4 regions of the Streptomyces glycanivorans genome follow, and region 2 is predicted to be linked to each of the others. Evidence: riboswitches for the same ligand, from Rfam matches in the RefSeq annotation. Region 2 holds a riboswitch; each other region holds the start of a gene.
The links. Region 2 has a riboswitch for cobalamin ahead of cobN (cobaltochelatase subunit CobN). Riboswitches for the same ligand answer to the same signal wherever they lie in the genome.

Region 1 (3,281 bases), 3.6 Mb from region 2:
CGTCGCGGGCGTATCGCTCACCTTGCGGCGCGGCGAGATCCTGGCGGTCGTCGGTGAGAACGGCTCGGGCAAGTCGACCCTGGCCAAGCTCATCACGGGGATCCTCCTGGCCGACAAGGGCCGCGTCCTGTGGGACGGCACCGATCTCGCCGACGCCGATCCCGAAGCCGTGTGGCGACGCACCGCCCTCGTCCCGCAGAACTTCGCCTGCTGGCCGCTGCGCGCCCGGGAGAACGTCACCCTCGGCCGGCCCAGGACGTACGACGACGGACCGGTGTGGGAAGCCGTCGACGCCGTGGGCATGCGCGAGACGGTGGAGAAGCTTCCCCAGGGGCTCGACACCCTCCTGGCCAGGGAACTCTGGGGCGGAGCCGAGCTGTCCGGCGGCCAGTGGCAGCGGCTCGCGTGTGCGCGGGCGCTGTACCGGCGCACTCCCCTGCTGATCCTGGACGAGCCCACGTCCCAGATGGACCAGCGCGGGGAGCACAGGATCTTCCTGGAGATCAGGCGCATCGCCGCGGAACGCATGACGGTCGTCGTCACGCACCAGCTCGAGAACACACGGCTGGCCGACCGTATCGTCGTCATGCGCGCAGGACGCGTCGTCGAGCAGGGCACGTACGAGGAACTCGCCCACGGGGGAAGCCTTTTCGCCGAGCTCCTGGCGCTCGCCCAGGACCGGTAGGGCGACCCGGGTGCCCGTGCGGACGGTCTGCGCGGGTACCCGGATCCAGGTGCGTGACCGGTGGGGCCTGTAGCCGGACGGCGGGCATGGACGGCGTCCCCGTGGAACCCGCGGACGCCGAGTTCCTGATGTCCCCCGAGGCGCGGGACGCCGCCACCCGGGAGGGCGTCCCGGTGATCGACCACCGGGCTCTCCGACGGGTCTGGACGCGGAGCGCCGGTCAGAGGTGAGCCCTCGGTATCGGTCGGCGCCTGCGCCATCCGCATGCCGGACCGGGTTCACCACGCACCCGGACGCCCCCTAAGCTGGTGGGTGCAGCTGGTTCGCCCCGTCAGCCAGGCGGGATGCGTCGCAAGAGGGAACCCGGTGGAAATCCGGGACTGCCCCGCAGCGGTGAGCGGGAACGACCGCCGTCATACGCACTGGGTCCGACGAAACGGACCTGGGAAGCGACGGCCATTAGATGTCCTCTTCGAGGGCGTGCCCGCGAGTCCGAAGACCTGCCAACTGCCCGCGCGCGGACCAACCGTGCGCGGACATCCCGGTGACCTCGTGGGCGGGTCGGCGTACATACCGGACGGATCCCGTGCGTCGCACGACGTCCTCCGTCCGGTAGGGCACCCCTTCGCGCTCTCGTCCCGTCGCCGGGATCTCAGGGATTCATCTCGCGAAGGAGATCTCCGTGACCAACGAGTACGCGACCGCGGCAGCGCGGTCCACTGTGTACGGCTACCCCCGGCAGGGACGGAACCGGGAACTGAAGAAGGCCGTCGAGGGCTACTGGAAGGGGCGGGTCACCGCCGATGCCCTCCGCGCCACCGCCGCCGGACTGCGCCGCGACAACTGGCGGCAGCTGAGCGGGGCCGGCATCGACGAGGTCCCGACCGGGGACTTCTCGTACTACGACCATGTGCTGGACACCAGCGTCATGGTGGGAGCCGTCCCGGACCGCCACCGTGAGGCGGTGGCCGCCGATCCGCTCGACGGGTACTTCGCGATGGCCCGCGGCACGCAGGACGTCGCTCCGCTGGAGATGACCAAGTGGTTCGACACCAACTACCACTACCTCGTGCCCGAGCTGGGCCCGGACACCGTCTTCGCCGCTGACTCCGCCAAGCAGGTCACCGAGCTGAAGGAAGCCCTCACCCTCGGGCACACCGCCCGGCCCGTGCTCGTCGGCCCGGTCACCTATCTCCTGCTCGCCAAGCCCGCCCCCGGCGTGGCGGCCGACTTCGAACCGCTCACCCTGCTCGACCGGCTCCTTCCGGTCTACGCGGAGGTCCTCGCCGATCTGCGCGCCGCCGGCGCGGAGTGGGTACAGCTCGACGAGCCCGCCCTCGTCCAGGACCGCACCCCGGCCGAGCTCGACGCCGTCGCCCGGGCCTACCTGGAGCTCGGCGGGCTCAACGACCGCCCCGAGCTGCTCGTCGCCTCCTATTTCGACCGGCTCGGGGACGCCCTGCCCGTCCTGGCGAAGGCCCCGGTCGAGGGACTGGCACTCGACTTCACCGACGCCGCGGCAGCCAACCTCGCGGACCTCGCTGCCGTCGGAGGGCTCCCCGGCAAACGGCTCGTCGCCGGCGTGGTCAACGGCCGCAACATCTGGATCAACGACTACGAGAAGTCGCTGGCCACTCTCGCCACGCTCCTCGGCCTCGCCGGCCGGGTCGACATCGCCGCCTCCTGCTCCCTCCTGCACGTCCCCCTCGACACGGCGCCCGAGACGGACATCGATCCCGAGATCCTCCGCTGGCTCGCCTTCGCCAGGCAGAAGACGGTGGAGATCGCCACTCTGGCCAAGGGACTGGCCGAGGGCACCGACGCCATCGCCACCGAGATCGCCGCCAATCGGGCGGACCTCGCCTCCCGCGCCGACTCCCCCGTCACCTACGACCCTGCCGTGCAGGCCAGGGCCGCCGCCATCACGGACACCGACGGCCGCCGCTCCCAGCCGTACGGGGAGCGAGCGGCAGCCCAGCGTGCCCACCTCGGGCTTCCCCTGCTGCCGACGACCACCATCGGCTCCTTCCCGCAGACCGATGAACTCCGCACCGCGCGCGCCGACCTGCGCGCCGGCAGGCTCGACCCGGCCGGGTACGACGAGCGGATCAGGACGGAGATCGCCGAGGTGATCTCCTTCCAGGAGAAGACCGGCATCGACGTCCTGGTGCACGGTGAGCCCGAACGCAACGACATGGTCCAGTACTTCGCCGAGCAGCTGACCGGATACCTCGCCACCCGGCACGGCTGGGTCCAGTCCTACGGGACCCGCTACGTCCGCCCGCCGGTCCTGGCCGGCGACATCTCCCGCCCCCGACCGATGACCGTGGACTGGACGACCTACGCACAGTCCCTCACCGACCGTCCGGTCAAGGGCATGCTCACCGGACCGGTCACCATGCTCGCCTGGTCCTTCGTCCGCGACGACCAGCCACTCGGCGACACCGCCCGCCAGGTCGCCCTCGCCCTGCGCGACGAGGTCGACGACCTGGAGACCGCCGGCACCTCGGTCATCCAGGTCGACGAGCCCGCACTGCGCGAGACGCTGCCGCTGCGCGCCGACGGCCACCCGTCCTATCTGGCCTGGGCGACGGAG
Region 2 (3,281 bases):
GTGGCGAACCAGCGGCGGTAGTCGGCGGCGGGGATCCTGACCGGGTTGCGGGCCAGCTGCTCCTCGGTGAGCCACTCCTGGTCGTGGCCGCCCGCCTCGATGAGCGCGTAGATCAGCTCGTCGCCGTCGCCCGAGACCAGGCCCGGGATCTCCTCCTCGGGGCCGAAGTCGTAGCCCTCCTCACGGAGCCTGCGCAGCAGGGCGACGGCGCTGGCTGGGGTGTCGAGGCCGACCGCGTTGCCGATGCGGGAGTGCTTGGTCGGGTAGGCCGACAGGACCAGCGCGATCCGCTTCTCGGCGGCCGGGATGTGGCGGAGCCGCGCGTGGCGTACGGCGATCCCGGCGACGCGGGCAGCCCGCTCGGGGTCGGCGACGTACGCCGGCAGGCCGTCCTCGTCGATCTCCTTGAAGGAGAACGGCACGGTGATCAGACGCCCGTCGAACTCCGGCACGGCGATCTGGGTGGCCGCGTCCAGCGGGGAGACGCCCTCGTCGTTCTCCTCCCAGGCGGCGCGCGGGCTGGTGAGGCAGAGCGCCTGGAGCACCGGGACGTCGAGGCCGGTGAGGGCACCCGCGTCCCAGGACTCGTCGTCCCCGCCGGCCGACGCGGTCGCGGGCTTGGTGCCGCCCGCCGCGAGGACGGTGGTCACTATGACGTCCGCGGCACGGAGTTCGTCGATGAGCTCCGGTTCGGGCGACCGGAGCGAGGCTACGTACAGCGGGAGGGGGCGGGCGCCCGCGTCCTCCACGGCCGCGCAGAGCGCCTCGACGAACGCGGTGTTCCCGCTCATGTGGTGGGCGCGGTAGTAGAGCACCGCGACGGTCGGGCCGGTGACGTCCCGGGCGGTCCGCTCCAACGGGCCCCAGGCGGGCGCCGGGGCGGGCGGCTCGAAGCCGTGGCCGGTGAGCAGCACGGTGTCGGAGAGGAAGCGGGCCAGCTGCTCCAGGTTGGCGGGGCCGCCGTGCGCGAGGTAGGCGTGCGCCTCGGCGGCGATGCCGACGGGCACGGTCGACGCCGCCATCAGCTGTGCGTCGGGGGCCTGTTCACCTGTCAGTACGACGACGGGCCTGCCGGTGGCCAGTACCTGGTCCAGCCCCTCCTGCCACGCGCGGACACCACCGAGGAGGCGTACGACGACCAGGTCGGTCCCCTCCAGCAGCTGCGGGAGGTCGTCGAGGGAGAGCCGGGAGGGGTTGGCGTAGCGGTAGCTGACCGGTCCCTGCGCGGCACGGGCGCTCAGCAGGTCGGTGTCGGACGTCGACAGGAGCAGGATCATGCGGCGTCAGCCCTCCTCGGGGTGTCCACGCCCCGGGCAGTGTCGGATCGGCTGCTCGGACGGGACCGAGAGCCTGGGAAAGGGAGTTCCTGACTCGCCCGGCCGGGGCCGGGCTCACAGTGGCGGGACCGCGCCGGAATCTCACCGGGCTTCCTCCCATGTCGCCGTACGGCGATGGCGGACCGAACGGACCGCCGCTAGGCATAGTAGGCGGGGGGAGGGGGGTCCTGACCAGACGGCCCCCCGCCCTGGCCGCGACGGCGGCGGCTGTCCCGTAGGTCACAGTGACCGCAGGGGTCCACCACGGTCACGGTCGGTATGCTCGCCGCCATGTCCGCATCCCCCCTTCCGTCCCGTTCTCCGGGCGACGCGTGTGCCCGGAGCAGCGGTGACGCCTGCCCCGGCGCGCTGCGCCTGCACCGGGCGGACGACGGTGCGCTGGCGCGGATCCGCATACCCGGCGGGGTGCTGACACCCCGCCAGGCAGAGGCGCTGGGGCAGGCCGCCGAGCGCCTCGGTGACGGTGAGCTGCATCTCACCTCCCGCGGCAACGTGCAGCTGCGCGGGCTCGCACCGGACTGCGGTGCCGAGCTGGCCGGACTGCTGGACGAGGCCGGGCTGCTCCCCTCCGCACGGCATGAACGCGTGCGCAACATCGTCGCGTCCCCGCTGTCCGGGCTCGACGGCCTCGGTTCCGTCGACGTCGGACCCTGGCTGACCGGCCTCGACCGTCTCCTGTGCGGTAGCCCGGGCGCGACGGCGCTCTCAGGACGTTTCCTGTTCGCGCTCGACGACGGCCGCGGCGATGTTGACGCCCTCGGAGCGGACCTCACCCTGTTGGGACACGACGGCGATGCCCTGCTGCGCGTCGGGCACGGCGACGAGGTCCTCCGCGTGCACGCCGACGACGGCCCCCGGGCCGCGCTGACCGCCGCGGAAGCCTTCCTCGACTCCGCCCGGGGGACCGGCGCCTGGCGGGTGAAGGACCTGCCGGACGCCGACGCCGCGGCACTGCCCGCCGAGGTCGTCCGCCGGCTGCGGCAGACGGGCACCACCGTCACGGCGGACCACCGCCCCCGCCCCCTCGAAGTCCTGCCGCCTGCCCACGGCCCCGTCGTGGGCGGCCACCGCGAGTCCGCCCTGTCCGTCGGTGTACCGCTGGGACGGCTGGCCCCGGCCCAGTGGCGGCTGTTGCTGTCGGGCGCGGGGGAACTGCGCCTCACCCCGTGGCGCGGCATCGTCGTCACCGGCATCGGCCCCGGCCTGTCGGAGGGCCTGTCGGCGGGCCTCGCCGAGGCCGGCCTGATCACCGGGCCCGGCTCCCCGTGGGCCGGGGTGGGCGCCTGCATCGGCCGGCCCGGCTGCGCGAAGTCGCTGGCCGATGTGCGGGCCGAGGCGGGGGCCGCCGTCGGACCGGCCGGGCATCTCCCTGTGTACTGGTCGGGCTGCGAACGCCGCTGCGGCCATCCGCACGGGGAGTGGATCGACGTGGTCGCCACCCCCCGAGGACACCGGATCTCCCACGTCCGGGGGGACCTCGTCACCACGGCGGCGACGGTACGGGACGACCCGGCGGCGCTGGCCGCCGCCGTGGCGGCGGCCCGGGGCGCACGCACCTGACCACCACGCACGACCCCCTGTTCGGCCCCTCTCCGACCTGTTCGGCGAGAAAGACGAAGAAAGCGACAGCACTGTGCATCAGTACGAGAAGGACGGACCGGCGATCTACCGCCAGTCCTTCGCCACCATCCGCGCGGAGGCGGATCTGGCAGGGCTGCCCGCCGACGTGAGCCAGGTCGCCGTCCGCATGATCCACGCCTGCGGCATGGTCGACCTCGTACGCGATCTCGCCTTCTCGCCGAACGTGGTGGCCGACGCCCGCGCGGCCCTGCGCTCCGGCGCGCCGATCCTGTGCGACGTGGCGATGGTCGCCAGCGGTGTCACCCGCAAGCGGCTGCCGGCGGACAACGAGGTGATCTGCACCCTGTCCGACCCGGCCGTTCC
Region 3 (3,281 bases), 3.4 Mb from region 2:
CACCGGCGCGGGCACCCCCGCCCTGACCAGGCGGGGCAACAGGTCGGACATCGGGGTGGTGAAGGCGAACAGCAGCACCCCGAGGGACGCGGCCGAGGTGCGCAGCAGCAGCTCACCTGCGCGCTGTGGCCCCCCGGGGTCGAGAGCGACGAGCCCTTCCGGCCCGCCGACCTGCACGAGGAGCGTGGCCGCCCCGGTGACGCAGAAACCCAGAGGCACCCGGTACGCCCGCCACAGGTGACGGGCGGTCACGCCGGCAGGACCCAGCAGCACCGCCAGGGCGGCGACGAGGACCAGGACCGCACCTGGCCAGGGCGGAGTCGAGATGGCCAGCACCGTGAGCCCCAGACCGAGCACGGCCTTGTCCACGGGATGGCGGCGGCGCCAGCGACTGCTGTGCGCCGCCGCGTCGATCGGCAGCATGGGGGCTCAGGCCTTCCGGGCCTTCGACTCCCCGGCACCGCCGTCGGCGCCCCCTCTGTCCTGCCCCGCGGTCGCACGGAGCTCGCCCTGCCGGCGCCCACGCCGCAGGCCGAAGTAGTAGGCGAGGACGCCTGCCCCGAGCGCCGCCTGAAGGGCGAACAGGGCCGACTCGATCTCCCCGGACGGCGGTTCGTACAGCGGCGAGAACCAGGGTTCGTAATCGGGATCGATCTCGGTGATCGCCGTCTCGGCCTGCGCGTCGGCGCCCACGAACGGTTCCTCCTCGCCGTCGCCGAGACCGAGGGCCAGCGGCAGGACGGCCAGCGCGGCCACCACGAACAGGAGAAGAGCGTTTATCCTCGTGTTCTTGTTCATCGGGCCACCGCCTCGGTCTCGGCCTTCTCCGTGCGGGCGCGCTTCCCTGCGAGGAAGACGCCGAGCCGGGTCAGGTCACCCTTGCTGGACTGCACGAGAAGCCGCATCACCAGCACGGTCAGGAGACCCTCGCTCACGGCGAGCGGGATCTGGGTGACCGCGAAGATGGAGCCGAACTTGCCGAGCGCGCCCATGAACCCGCTGCCCGGGTCCGGGAAGGCGAGTGCCAGCTGCACGCTGGTGACGCAGTAGGTGGACAGGTCGGCGACGAACGCAGCGAAGAACACCGCCACCATCAGCGGCACGTCGTACCGGCGCAGCAGCCTGAAGACCGCGTATCCGGCCCAGGGGCCGACGATCGCCATCGAGAAGACGTTGGCTCCCAGCGTGGTCAGACCGCCGTGGGCGAGCAGCAGGGCCTGGAACAGCAGGGTGATGGTGCCCAGGACCGCCATGATGGGCGGACGGAACAGGATGGCCCCCAGCCCCGTACCCGTGGGGTGAGAACAACTTCCCGTCACGGAGGGGATCTTCAAAGCGGAAAGGACGAACGTGAAGGCCCCGGAGGCCCCCAGGAGCAGCGTGCTCTCAGGGTTCTCCCTGACCTCACGCGAAAGTGACCGGACTCCGTGGACGACGAACGGCGCGGACGCGACACCCCAGGCGATCGCGTGCGCCGGAGGCAGAAAACCCTCGGCTATGTGCATGGCTCAGCAGACCCTCTCCAGCACCTCGTGGATGGTTGAAGTGCCTTGGCCGGTCTCCTGGCTTACGGGTAACACCGCCCGAACTCCGCCTTCCCGGGTCACAAGGACCCAGTGGCTGCCCGCGAGGGCCGGAGCCGGACTTCCCGATCACAGTGGCGAGGGCCGCACCGGCATCACACCGGATTTCCCGTTCACCAAGGCGAGGCGACAGTAGTCGCAGGTGGGGGAACATGACAAGCGGGCCCGGTCCGGTGCTGCCTGTCGGCACGCCACGGCGTCGGTCCGCCCGCCGGGCGGGGACGGGCGCCTCCGTGACACGCTCCACGGGGTCCGCCCCGAGGCGGCCCTGTCCGAAGGATGCGATTCAGCGCCGGCCGTCAGCCCTCGTCGTCCCTGAGCCCTTCCTCCACGACCCCGCTCTCGTCGTCACGCCGGTACGGCACGATCTCGACCGGACATCGGGAGTGGTGCAGGAGGGCGTGCACCACATGACCCAGTCCCAGCACGGAGACACCGCGCCGCTCATGGCTTCCCATGACCAGGAGATCCGCGTGCCGGCTCGCCTCGACGAGTGCGGACGCGGCTGACCGCGCCTCGACCACCTCGGTCTCCACGGCGAGACCGGGGGCGCTCTCCCGGATTCCGGAGGCCAGGTCGGCCATGAGCTTTTCGCCGCGATCCGCGGCCCGCCCGGTTTCGTCCCGCGCGGTCCCGTCGAACCGGGCAAACAGACTGTGCACGTTCACCAGCCGCAGTGCGCGCTCGCGGGCCAGTGCCTCCCGTCCGGCACGCACCAGCCACCGGACATCGTGCTCGTCGCGCACAGCAGCCGTGACCGGCGCGTTCTCGCGTTCGGGCTCACCACGCACGACCACGACGGGAGCGGGACTGCCGATGACGACCTCCAGACCGGTCGACCCGAGAAGAAGGGGACCGAATCCGCCGGTGCCCCTGCTGCCGACGACGATCGTGCTGCCGGGCCGGACGGACGCGTGGAGAGCCGGGATCGGCTTCCTGCGGCTCAGCTTGACGCCGACCTCGAGCTCGGGGAACCGCTTCCGGATCTCTTCCGCCGCCGTCGTCAGGACCGAGTTGCCCGCGTCCCGCAGATGTTCCGACGTCTCGAACGACGCGAACCGGTCCAGTCGGTCGAGGTCGGCGGCGTGCACGAGCAGCAGGCTCCGACGATGTGCCTCGGCGTCCGCCGCGCCCCAAAGGGCGGCGGACGTGGCACGCTCCGACCCGTCCACACCCACGACCGTCCTCGGATCCTGCGTGGCGTCGGACGGGCGGGTAGGCATGGCTGCTCCTCACGCTGTTCGTTCCCCGCGCCTCCCATGCTGTCACCGTCTGCCTTGGTGCGCCCAGCGCACGTACGGGCCACCGGGCCGTTTCCGCCCGTCCGTGCCGCTGCGGGCGGTGCGGACGGCATGCGGGTCGGTCTGCCTCCTGTGATTCAGCCCGGTGAGGTTCCCCCGGGCTGAATCACAGGAGGCAGACCGGGGGAGCCTCCCCGGTCAGCCCGCGTCCGGGGCGGCGACGGTGTTTCCGTCCTTGTCGAGCGTGTGGGTGTCCCAGTACACGTCCCACTTGTCGTCGACCTGCTGCGGCACCTTGCCCTCCGGATAACGCACGTATCCCGCGGGAGGCTCCTCGGCGTCCCGGACACAGGCGGAGCCGGTTCCGCCCACGGACAGGACGGGGTACTCGCCGCCGTTGCAGACGTCCTCCCGGTACTCGAAGCCGGCGCATCCGGTCAGTGCCACGACGGCGACA
Region 4 (3,281 bases), 3.9 Mb from region 2:
GCGCTACGGCGGCCACCGGCTGATCTCCGGCAGCCGCGGCGCGCCGCCCGTGCCGGTCAACGCCCACCGGACCCACCACGGGCCGCTCGCCTCGGCCATGGCCACCGTCTTCGCCATGACCCTGCTGTACCGCAGGGCGCAGGAGCGGTGGGAATCGTGTACGGACGACGAGAGCCGGGCCGAAGCGGGGACCCTCGTCGATGTCGCCAAGGCGTGGATCACCTGGCGGGCCCGCGACGTCATCGTGGAGAGCCGTGAACGCTGCGGCGCCCAGGCACTGCTCGAGAACAACGGCATGACCGAACTCGTCACGGGAGTGGAAGGGGCCATCACCGCGGAGGGCGACAACATCGCCCTCTACACCAAGGCGGCCGCCGACATGATCTTCGCCGCGGAGCCCGGCGGAGCGGACACCCCGGCCCCGCACACCGGTGACCTGACAGACCCGCGCTTCCTCGGGGCGCTCCTCGCCTCGGTCCAGGGCATCTGGTTCGCCCGGGCCAGGGAACGCGTGCTGCTGGCGTCCGAGGCCGACGCCCTCGGACGCTGGAACGCGGCCTCGGGCCACGCGCTGCGCGGGGTCGAGGCCTATGCGTACCGGGAGGCCGCCGCGGCCTACGCCGAGGAACGCGCCGCACTGCCCGAAGGAGCCGCGAAGGACCGGCTGAGCGAGCTCGAGCGCCTGTTCGCCGTCGAGTGGGTGGCCCGCAACAGCGGTGATCTGCTGGCCGCCGGTCTCCTGAGCGGCGATCAGGTCGAGGCCCTGGCGCGGTACGCCGAGGAACTGATCACCGCCGTCGCCGCGCACGCACCGCAGCTGGCCGACTCCTTCGCCCTGCCCGAGGCGCTGCTGGCCGACTGGCCGATCGCCGGCCCCGGCTACGCCGACGCGTACGACGACCCCGAGGGCCCGTGGAACACCGGCGCGGCGGACGCCCGGTGAGCGCCCCGCGTACGGAACAGGCGATGGGACGCCGGCTCGGCGAGCGCCTGGAGATCCTGGGACTGCGTGCCGTCCTGCTGGCCTACTGGGGCACGACGTCCGTGCTCGCCCGCTGTGGCGGGAAGCCGCAGAGCGACGGCGGCGAATCGGTTCACCCCAAGCGCTGACCCGCCCGACGGCCGTCACCGGTACGGAAGGGAGCGGTCCGCGCCCGCCGACCGGCGACGGCCCAGGAGGCCGGCGACACGCCGCGTGATAGCTTGCAGGCGCCAGTCACACTCCACGTGGAGTCAGGGAATCCGGTGCGAATCCGGAGCTGACGCGCAGCGGTGAGGGGGACGGGCGGGGCCACAGCCACTGGGACACCCTCGGGTGCACCGGGAAGGCGCTCCGTCCGGACGAACCCGAGTCCGAAGACCTGCTGGCACCCGCTTCCGGACCGGGAGCGGAACACTGTAGCGGGCTCCGCGCTTGAGCCCAGAGACGCCGAGGGACTCGTGCCGCCCATAGCCAGCACCGTACGCCGAACCGCCCTGCTCATCACGGGACTTGTCCTCCTGACCGCCTGCGGCGGGGGCGGTAGCACGTCCGACGGCCCGGCGCGTGAGAGCTCCGCCGACGGCTTCCCAGTGACCCTGGAGAACTGTGGTCGCACGGTGACCGTCGACGCGGCCCCGCAGCACGCCGTCTCCCTCAACCAGGGGTCGACGGAGATCCTGCTCTCCCTGGGCCTCGCCGACCGGCTCGCCGGTACCGCGACCTGGACGGACCCGGTGATGAAGGGACTGGAGAAGGACGAAGCCGCGGTGCCCCGCATCGCGGAGAACCAGCCCTCCTCCGAGAAGGTCCTCGCGGAGGAACCCGACTTCGTCAGCGCGTCCTTCGAATCCACCCTCGGCAAGGGCGGTGTGGCGTCCCGCGACCAGTTCGAGAAGCTGGGCGTACCGACGTACCTCTCACCCACCGACTGCGCGGGCAAGGACAACGCGGGCAGCAGCGACGGCTCGCGCACCGCGCCACTGACCATGGACGGCGTCTACGGCGAAGTGCGTGACCTGGCCAAGGTGTTCGGCGTCCCGGAGCGGGGCGAGAAGCTGATCAGCAGTCTCCGGGAACGGATCGACGAGGCGACCGCCGAGGTCGACGCCTCCGACGCCACCCTGCTCTACTGGTTCGCCAACGCCGAGGCCCCCTACCTGGCGGGCTGCTGCGGCGCTCCCGGCATCATCACCGAGGAGCTCGGCGCGAAGAACGTCTTCGACGACACGCACGAGGAATGGCCCCAGATCAACTGGGAGACCGTCGCCGACCGCGACCCCGACGTCCTGGTGATCGGTGACCTGACCCGCAAGTCGCAGACGGCCGAGAGCGCGAAGAAGAAGATCGAGTTCCTGGAGTCCAACCCCGCCACGAAGAACCTGGACGCCGTCCGCCACAAGCGGTACGTCCTGCTCAGCGGCCAGGCCATGAACCCGACCATCCGGACCGTGGAAGGTGTCGAGCGCGTCGCGGCGGGGCTGCGCTCGTTCGGGCTCGCGGGGTGACGAGGACCGAACCCGCCGCGGACCCGGAGACGGGGGTGACGAGGACCGGACCCGCCCCGGACGCGCAGGTGCACTCGCCTCCTCCGGCGGGGACCGTCTCCGGAGCACGGATCCTGCGCGACGGTCTCCTGTGGAGCGCCGGGATCGCCCTGCTGCTCCTGTCCGTCGCGGTGGCCGTCACGATTGGCCCCGCCCGGATCTCCGTCCCGGACGTCTGGTCCGTCGTGGCCTCGCACCTCGGCCTGGGCGAAGGACGGCTGACGCCGATCCGGGACGGCATCATCTGGAACCTGCGCATGCCCCGCACCCTGCTCGCCGCGGTGTGCGGGGCCGGACTCGCGGTGTGCGGCACCGTGATGCAGTCGCTGCTGCGTAACCCGCTCGCCGACCCCTTCGTCCTCGGCGTCTCCTCGGGCGCGTCCACCGGGGCGGTCGTGGTCGTCGTCCTGGGCGTCGGCGGGGGAGCGGTGTCGATCTCCGGCGGTGCCTTCGTCGGGGCCCTGTGCTCGTTCGCCCTCGTGCTGCTGCTCAGCCACACACTGGGCGGGTCCACGGACCGCGTCGTGCTCTCCGGGGTCGCGGCCATGCAGCTTTTTTCCGCGCTCACCTCGTTCGTCGTGATGACCGCCGCCGACGCCGAACAGACCCGGGGCGTGCTCTTCTGGCTCCTCGGCTCGCTGAGCGGCGTCGGATGGGGCGACGTGTGGACGTGCTCCGCCGTGCTGGCCGTGACCCTGCTGATCTGCCTCGGCCACGCCCGTACCCTCGACGCGTTCGCCTTCGGCCAGGACGCC

Region 1: linked by a shared signal. The riboswitch ahead of metE (5-methyltetrahydropteroyltriglutamate--homocysteine S-methyltransferase) and the one ahead of cobN (cobaltochelatase subunit CobN) in region 2 are both predicted to bind cobalamin.
Region 3: linked by a shared signal. The riboswitch ahead of P8A20_RS02625 (energy-coupling factor ABC transporter permease) and the one ahead of cobN (cobaltochelatase subunit CobN) in region 2 are both predicted to bind cobalamin.
Region 4: linked by a shared signal. The riboswitch ahead of P8A20_RS34585 (ABC transporter substrate-binding protein) and the one ahead of cobN (cobaltochelatase subunit CobN) in region 2 are both predicted to bind cobalamin.

What each region holds. Positions count from the first base shown of each region.
Region 1 is NZ_CP120983.1:380,420-383,700, forward strand. Features, by position in the region: gene P8A20_RS01780 (ABC transporter ATP-binding protein) at 1-685, shown strand, start outside; gene P8A20_RS01785 (hypothetical protein) at 772-915, shown strand; cobalamin riboswitch at 988-1,207, shown strand; gene metE (5-methyltetrahydropteroyltriglutamate--homocysteine S-methyltransferase) at 1,368-3,281, shown strand, end outside.
Region 2 is NZ_CP120983.1:3,952,341-3,955,621, forward strand. Features, by position in the region: gene cobN (cobaltochelatase subunit CobN) at 1-1,277, opposite strand, end outside; cobalamin riboswitch at 1,342-1,488, opposite strand; gene P8A20_RS17335 (ferredoxin-like domain-containing protein) at 1,596-2,897, shown strand; gene P8A20_RS17340 (precorrin-8X methylmutase) at 2,971-3,281, shown strand, end outside.
Region 3 is NZ_CP120983.1:570,564-573,844, reverse strand. Features, by position in the region: gene cbiQ (cobalt ECF transporter T component CbiQ) at 1-423, opposite strand, end outside; gene P8A20_RS02630 (energy-coupling factor ABC transporter substrate-binding protein) at 430-798, opposite strand; gene P8A20_RS02625 (energy-coupling factor ABC transporter permease) at 795-1,505, opposite strand; cobalamin riboswitch at 1,536-1,719, opposite strand; gene P8A20_RS02620 (universal stress protein) at 1,883-2,806, opposite strand; gene P8A20_RS02615 (SCO0607 family lipoprotein) at 3,023-3,281, opposite strand, start outside.
Region 4 is NZ_CP120983.1:7,818,274-7,821,554, forward strand. Features, by position in the region: gene P8A20_RS34580 (acyl-CoA dehydrogenase family protein) at 1-943, shown strand, start outside; gene P8A20_RS38840 (hypothetical protein) at 940-1,110, shown strand; cobalamin riboswitch at 1,197-1,383, shown strand; gene P8A20_RS34585 (ABC transporter substrate-binding protein) at 1,441-2,487, shown strand; gene P8A20_RS34590 (FecCD family ABC transporter permease) at 2,556-3,281, shown strand, end outside.